Regions from separate parts of the Paenibacillus sp. MMS20-IR301 genome, predicted to be linked through region 2. Evidence: a T-box and tRNA genes for the amino acid it is inferred to sense, from the RefSeq annotation. Region 2 holds a T-box; the other holds one or more tRNA genes.
The links. The T-box of region 2 lies ahead of metG (methionine--tRNA ligase). A T-box ahead of a tRNA ligase gene usually reads a tRNA of that ligase, here a tRNA-Met.

Region 1 (3,386 bases), 2.3 Mb from region 2:
CGGAAAGCCAAGTCTGCAGCCGTAATTCCGGGATTCGACTGGATGGCGTTAATAATTTTAAAAATTCGAATTACTTTGTCTGTCATAACGAATGCTCCTTACTTTCCATGTAAATACTGCCTATGATACCATAGCTATACTATATCAGTTCCAATAGCACATGGCAGTCTGCAAAAATACAGCATTTTTCATTTCAGTAAAGAGCAGCCGCTCCGGCATATGCATGTCAAATTAGCTAAGCGTTACGGACAGGAGAGACGTTAAGCCTGCGGAAAGGCACCAAAGTGCCGGACTTGCGGACACCAGCGCCGTTATTTCACCAAATAAATGGAGTGAGCCCATGAAAAACGGCGGATAAGGGCCGTGGTGTCCATAAGAATCAGCCTTTTCTATAAGTCTTAAGTTCGTTCAACCTATATATTTATATACAAAAAAAACCCTTGGAATTCAAGAGTTTCTTAAGCAACTATATAAGCGGGTGATGGGAATCGAACCCACGCTATCAGCTTGGAAGGCTGAAGTTCTACCATTGAACTACACCCGCAAAAATATAAAATCGGGATGACACGATTTGAACATGCGACCCCCTGGTCCCAAACCAGGTGCTCTACCAAGCTGAGCTACATCCCGAAAAAAGAAGAAAAGATGGCGCGCCCTAAGAGATACGGATGCTACGCACCCGATTGCGAAGTTATTCTATCGAAGCGGATGCTCCAACGAACTCGTTCGAATCTTGAGGACACTTTGGATATTCAAAGAAGAAAAGATGGCGCGCCCTAAGAGATTCGAACTCCTGACCTTTTGATTCGTAGTCAAACGCTCTATCCAGCTGAGCTAAGGGCGCAAAATCTATATGGAGCGGACGACGGGAATCGAACCCGCGACCCTCGCCTTGGCAAGGCGATGCTCTACCGCTGAGCCACGTCCGCAAAAACATGGTGCGCGTGAAGGGACTTGAACCCCCACGTCGTGAAACGCCAGATCCTAAGTCTGGTGCGTCTGCCATTCCGCCACACGCGCACACTTTACAAGGAAAATGGTGAGCCATGAAGGACTCGAACCTTCGACACCCTGATTAAAAGTCAGGTGCTCTACCAACTGAGCTAATGGCTCGCATATAAGGGGTCCCCGAAAAGTAATCGGATTAACCTTCTAAGCTTAACTTCACTTTTTGGGGTGAAGTGGCTGGGGATATAGGATTTGAACCTATGCATGACGGAGTCAAAGTCCGTTGCCTTACCGCTTGGCTAATCCCCAATAATATAATTAGCATAACCTACGGAATAGGATGGATACTCTATACTTCGAGATATAGGATGCACAATTCCTAATACCTTTATGCCATGAAGATGGCGGAACCGACGGGATACTCTTCACTTCGTTACGAGATTGCGATGTAGTGCTAACGAAGCTTATGCTTCAACGAACCCTTAAATGGAATCTCATCCCTGAAGCAGATAAAGATGGCGGAACCGACGGGATTCGAACCCGCGATCTCCTGCGTGACAGGCAGGCATGTTAGGCCAACTACACCACGGTTCCAAGTTTGGTACTTTGGGGTCCCCGGAAAGTATTCGGAATATGCTACAAAGCATCTCTTCACTTTGTGGGGATTGGTTGCGGGGGCAGGATTTGAACCTGCGGCCTTCGGGTTATGAGCCCGACGAGCTACCGGGCTGCTCCACCCCGCGTCAGTAAAAATATTGTCCCTTGGGGTCCCCGGAAAGTACCCGGAATCCTCTGCGAAGTCTTTGCTTCACTTTGTGGGGAATGTGTATGGTGGAGGCTGAGGGGTTCGAACCCCCGACCCTCTGCTTGTAAGGCAGATGCTCTCCCAGCTGAGCTAAGCCTCCATGAGATATATCATTAAAATAAATGGTGACTCGTATGGGATACTCTTCACTTCGTTACGAGATTGCGAAGTATTCCTACCGAAGCCGATGCTTCAACGAACCCAGGGAATTCTCATCCCATAAATCGAAGAAGATATTGGTGACTCGTATGGGATTCGAACCCATGTTACCTCCGTGAAAGGGAGGTGTCTTAACCCCTTGACCAACGAGCCATAATGTTTGTTTCTAAAAGTACTGCTACGGAGAGAGAGGGATACTCTTCACTTCGTTACGAGATTGCGATGTATTGCTAACGAAGCTTATGCTCCAACGAACCACTGAGGGTTCTCATCCCTTACAAGGAAGCAAAGCTACGGAGAGAGAGGGATTCGAACCCTCGAGACGCTTGTGGCGCCTACACGATTTCCAATCGTGCTCCTTCGGCCAAACTCGGACACCTCTCCATGGTGGCTCCCCGAACAGGACTCGAACCTGTGACAACTCGATTAACAGTCGAGTGCTCTACCAACTGAGCTATCAGGGAAAATGGTGGGCCTTAGTGGACTCGAACCACTGACCTCACCCTTATCAGAGGTGCGCTCTAACCAGCTGAGCTAAAGGCCCGTTCTCGTACACTATACAGCTATTATGGGCAAAAAAAATACCACAAGGTGTGTGGAATTGTCCGCTTGGCGGCGTCCTACTCTCCCAGGACCCTTCGGTCCAAGTACCATCGGCGCTGGAGGGCTTAACGGTCGTGTTCGGGATGGGTACGCGTGGAACCCCTCCGCTATCGCCACCAAACGGGCATTTACAGCGTAAATGCTTCAGGATTTGATTCCTGAAAACTGAATCCGAAACGAAATTTGCGTTTGCCCTTCTTACGGGGCCCCCGGAAAGTATTCGGAATCGGCTTCGTTAGCCTCTTCTTCACTTTTTGGGGTATTCTTGGATAAGCCCTCGACCGATTAGTATTGGTCAGCTCCATGCATTACTGCACTTCCACCTCCAACCTATCTACCTCGTCGTCTTCAAGGGGTCTTACGTATTGGGAAATCTCATCTTGAGGGGGGCTTCACGCTTAGATGCTTTCAGCGCTTATCCCGTCCGTACGTAGCTACTCAGCCATGCTCCTGGCGGAACAACTGATGCACCAGCGGTACGTCCATCCCGGTCCTCTCGTACTAAGGACAGCTCCTCTCAAATTTCCTGCGCCCACGACAGATAGGGACCGAACTGTCTCACGACGTTCTGAACCCAGCTCGCGTACCGCTTTAATGGGCGAACAGCCCAACCCTTGGGACCTACTTCAGCCCCAGGATGCGATGAGCCGACATCGAGGTGCCAAACCTCCCCGTCGATGTGGACTCTTGGGGGAGATAAGCCTGTTATCCCCAGGGTAGCTTTTATCCGTTGAGCGATGGCCCTTCCATGCGGTACCACCGGATCACTAAGTCCGACTTTCGTCCCTGCTCGACTTGTAGGTCTCGCAGTCAAGCTCCCTTATGCCTTTGCACTCTGCGAATGATTTCCAACCATTCTGAGGGAACCTTT
Region 2 (3,386 bases):
CCGGTTCGCCAAAGGACAAGAATCCCCTGATTTTCCCGCAGGAAAAGGGGATGAACGGGTTCAGCAGACTGGACAGATTAGCGATAATCTGTACACAGGTGTATATTGTGCTGCCGCAGGCGGCGGGGGCCTGATTGATCTGCAGCCAAGGCTGCTGCGAGTCGAAATATTTATTGGCTTTGCGGATGTGGCTGAAAATCAGCTCAAGCGCCTCCTTGAAATGGCCTGCTTCTATTAATTGACCGGCATCACGGTACAAATGTTCAATCAAGTCTGCCCACTCAGGCGCAAGCTCACCGGATGGGATTTTTCCCGCGAAGGATTTGTTCACGAACACCAGGCTGCGGTTGACAAAATTACCGAAAGCACCAAGCAGCTCACTGTTGTGACTGTGAATGAATTCGCGCCAGGAGAAGTCGGCATCCCGTTTCTCAGGGCCGTTCGCAGTCAGGAAATACCGGATGGAATCCGGCTCATAGCGGCTGAGAATGTCCGGTACCCAGACAGCCCAGTTGCGGCTGGTGGAGAATTTCTCACCTTCGAGGGTCATATACTCACAAGCCAGAATACGGTCCGGCAGATGCAGTCCGCCTGCACCAGTCAGCAGAGCCGGCCAGATTAAGCTGTGAAACGGCACATTATCTTTGCCGTGGACATAGTAGGCCGTTATGGAGTGAGGCTCTTCCCTATCCTGCGCAGCAGAATCCAGCCAGAAATCCTCCCAGCGGTTGCCGGTTTCAGCAGCCCACTGTCTGCTGGCCGAGAGATAACCGCTGACGGCTTCGATCCAGACATAGATCTTTTTGTCGGCGAAGCCGTCTGCCGGAACATCTACGCCCCAGTCCAGATCGCGCGTAGCCGCCCGGTCCTGGAGCCCTTCCTGCAGATACCTGCGGGTTAGGCGCACAGCATTTTCTCTCCAGCCCTGCGCAGATTCTACGTAATCCGAGAGTGTGCTCTGGAAGCTGGATAGAGACAAATAGAAATGCTCGGTAGAGCGGAGTACAGGCGTGGTTCCGCATAGCTTGCAGGTACGCTCCAGCAGATCCGCCGGATCAAGCAGAGTGGAGCAGTAATCACACTGGTCGCCTCTTGCCTGCTTGCCGCAGACCGGACATCGGCCTTCAACATAACGGTCCGGCAGGAACCGCTGATCCTGCTCGCAATAACATTGAAGTGTAGACTTCCGGTACAAATGCCCGTTCTCCAGCAGCTTTAGGAACAGCTCCCGTACAACGCGGTGATGCTGCTCCTGATCGGTCCGGGTGTACAGATCATAGGTGAAGCCAAGGGTACGGAAGCAATCTGTGAATTCCTGATGGTACCGGCTGGCGAATGCCCCGGGGGATACCCCCTCTTGGGCGGCCTGTACAGCGACCGGAGTCCCGTGGCAGTCACTGCCGGATACGTATAGAACCTGGTCGCCTTTGGCGCGGTGGTAGCGGGCCAGGATATCTCCCGGCAGAATACTGGCGAGCCTTCCCAGATGCAGGGAGCCGTTGGCATACGGCCAAGCTCCTCCGATAAAAATATTGCGCATGTTAATCATCCTCCTCAAAGTTTTGAAAGCATCAGCTTCCATGAATTTTCTTCGCAAAACTCGCTTCGGAAGCATCAGCTTAAGTTTTGATAGCATCAGCTTCAGTTCGCCGGAACGCAAAAAAGGCCCTCATCCCCAAAGGGACGAGAGCCTGTGCTCACGTGTTACCACCCAAATTCATCGATGCCTTGCAGCATCCACCTCTTCAGGTACGGCCGTGAGAATCACGGATATACCCTAGCATGGTAACGGATGCGGGTTCCGGCGCAGCCTACGGCCCGTGTGAACGGACTTCGGTGCGCAGCTCTGAGACCATATTCCCGAGGGTTTTCTTTGCTCCTTTTCAGCGGCCGGAGCTCTCTGTGAAAGAATTGCCAGGGTACTCTTTCTCTTCGCAGCTATTGTAGTTATGCTAATTACTGGATATCATAAAGGGCAGACACTGGTTATGTCAATACCGCAATTTGATTCACACAGAAAAGGAGAATGAGACTTTTGCCGGAACTGGAAAAAAAGCAGGAAAAGAATAATTCAGGTGGTGTAAAAGGATGGCTCGGCGGCGGGTTAGTACTGCTGCTGCTGAAGGGGAAGGCTATTCTCTCTCTCCTCAAGCTGGGAAAGCTGGCGGGTCCGGTCATCTCTATGGCAGTATCCATCTGGGCATACGCTCAGATCTATCCCTGGGGCTTTGCTGCAGGGTTCGTTGCCCTATTGTTCATACATGAATTAGGGCATGTGCTGGCTGCCAGACGGATCGGCCTGCCGGTAAGCGCCCCCTTGTTCATCCCGTTTATGGGAGCGCTCATCACGATGAAGAAGCAGCCGCTTAATGCCAGGGAGGAAGCTTACTTGGCCTTTGGCGGACCGGTGCTGGGCAGCATCGGTGCGGCGGCAGTATTCGGGGCAGCTTATTATTATCACAGCCCGCTGCTCTATTCGCTGGCCTATGTAGGATTCTTCCTGAATCTGATCAATCTGCTGCCGATTCATCCGCTGGATGGCGGACGAATTGCTACGGCGGTTACCCGCTGGTTATGGCTCGGAGGCCTGATCGGCGGATTAGCTGTCATCATCTACTTGAAATCCGTTCTGTTCTTCATTATCTGGGTGCTGTTTGCTTACGACTTGTACAAGAAATATATTAGCCGCCGTGCACAGAAGCAGATGCATACCGTGCTGAAAAGCTTCCTGATCCCGATAGAGGACTTGCGGGATCAGGGGTATCTGATTCCCGGGCCGGAACATAAACGGGAGTTGCCGTTTACAACCTACAGTGATCTGGAGCGGCAGCAGTATCTAGGTGTCCGCTGGGAGAGTCTGGACTATTATGGCACTGCAAGCATGCCGGTCCAGTCTATTATCTATAAAGTGCGGGTGGTACAGCTGGAAGAGATTTATGTGGATGCACGGGCGCAGCTGAAGATGCAGTGTGAGGTCAGCTTCAGCGTTTATGAGAATGATAAATACTATGATGTTCCGGCAGCGTCCCGCTGGAGATACGGAATTGCTTACTTTGCACTTGCAGGGATTCTTGGGGGCATGATGTATCTTGTTCATATTGTTGGCAATGTAAATCTATAATTATTCGTTTATGAAGCTTCTTATTCGTCAAAGCTGTATAGAGCCAAGATGAATGGGAGGGACAACAATGACTTTGACAGCAGTGCGGGCTGGAGTGGCCGGAATCTGCCTGCTCCTCGTGACAGCGGGATGTTCAGCAGGAAGCAGGGAGCCGGAATACACGCATATCCGCAGTATGAGCGGACTAGACGGAGGGCTGGATACTCAGGACAACCGGGTATCACCGGTGATGCTGGATGTGTACGACCGGTCCATTCCGGAAGAG

Region 1: it encodes a tRNA-Met, which carries the amino acid that the T-box ahead of metG (methionine--tRNA ligase) is inferred to sense. The anticodon was not compared.

The regions. Positions count from the first base shown of each region.
Region 1 is NZ_CP135275.1:4,813,521-4,816,906, forward strand. It holds gene LOS79_RS20615 (helix-turn-helix transcriptional regulator) at 1-86, opposite strand, end outside; tRNA gene LOS79_RS20620 (tRNA-Gly) at 474-544, opposite strand; tRNA gene LOS79_RS20625 (tRNA-Pro) at 557-630, opposite strand; tRNA gene LOS79_RS20630 (tRNA-Arg) at 768-844, opposite strand; tRNA gene LOS79_RS20635 (tRNA-Gly) at 855-929, opposite strand; tRNA gene LOS79_RS20640 (tRNA-Leu) at 937-1,020, opposite strand; tRNA gene LOS79_RS20645 (tRNA-Lys) at 1,038-1,113, opposite strand; tRNA gene LOS79_RS20650 (tRNA-Gln) at 1,183-1,257, opposite strand; tRNA gene LOS79_RS20655 (tRNA-Asp) at 1,465-1,542, opposite strand; tRNA gene LOS79_RS20660 (tRNA-Met) at 1,615-1,691, opposite strand; tRNA gene LOS79_RS20665 (tRNA-Val) at 1,778-1,853, opposite strand; tRNA gene LOS79_RS20670 (tRNA-Glu) at 1,991-2,065, opposite strand; tRNA gene LOS79_RS20675 (tRNA-Ser) at 2,207-2,296, opposite strand; tRNA gene LOS79_RS20680 (tRNA-Asn) at 2,301-2,376, opposite strand; tRNA gene LOS79_RS20685 (tRNA-Ile) at 2,380-2,456, opposite strand; rRNA gene rrf (5S ribosomal RNA) at 2,520-2,636, opposite strand; rRNA gene LOS79_RS20695 (23S ribosomal RNA) at 2,781-3,386, opposite strand, start outside.
Region 2 is NZ_CP135275.1:2,528,641-2,532,026, reverse strand. It holds gene metG (methionine--tRNA ligase) at 1-1,582, opposite strand, end outside; T-box leader at 1,677-1,945, opposite strand; gene LOS79_RS11240 (site-2 protease family protein) at 2,027-3,121, shown strand; gene LOS79_RS11235 (hypothetical protein) at 3,189-3,386, shown strand, end outside.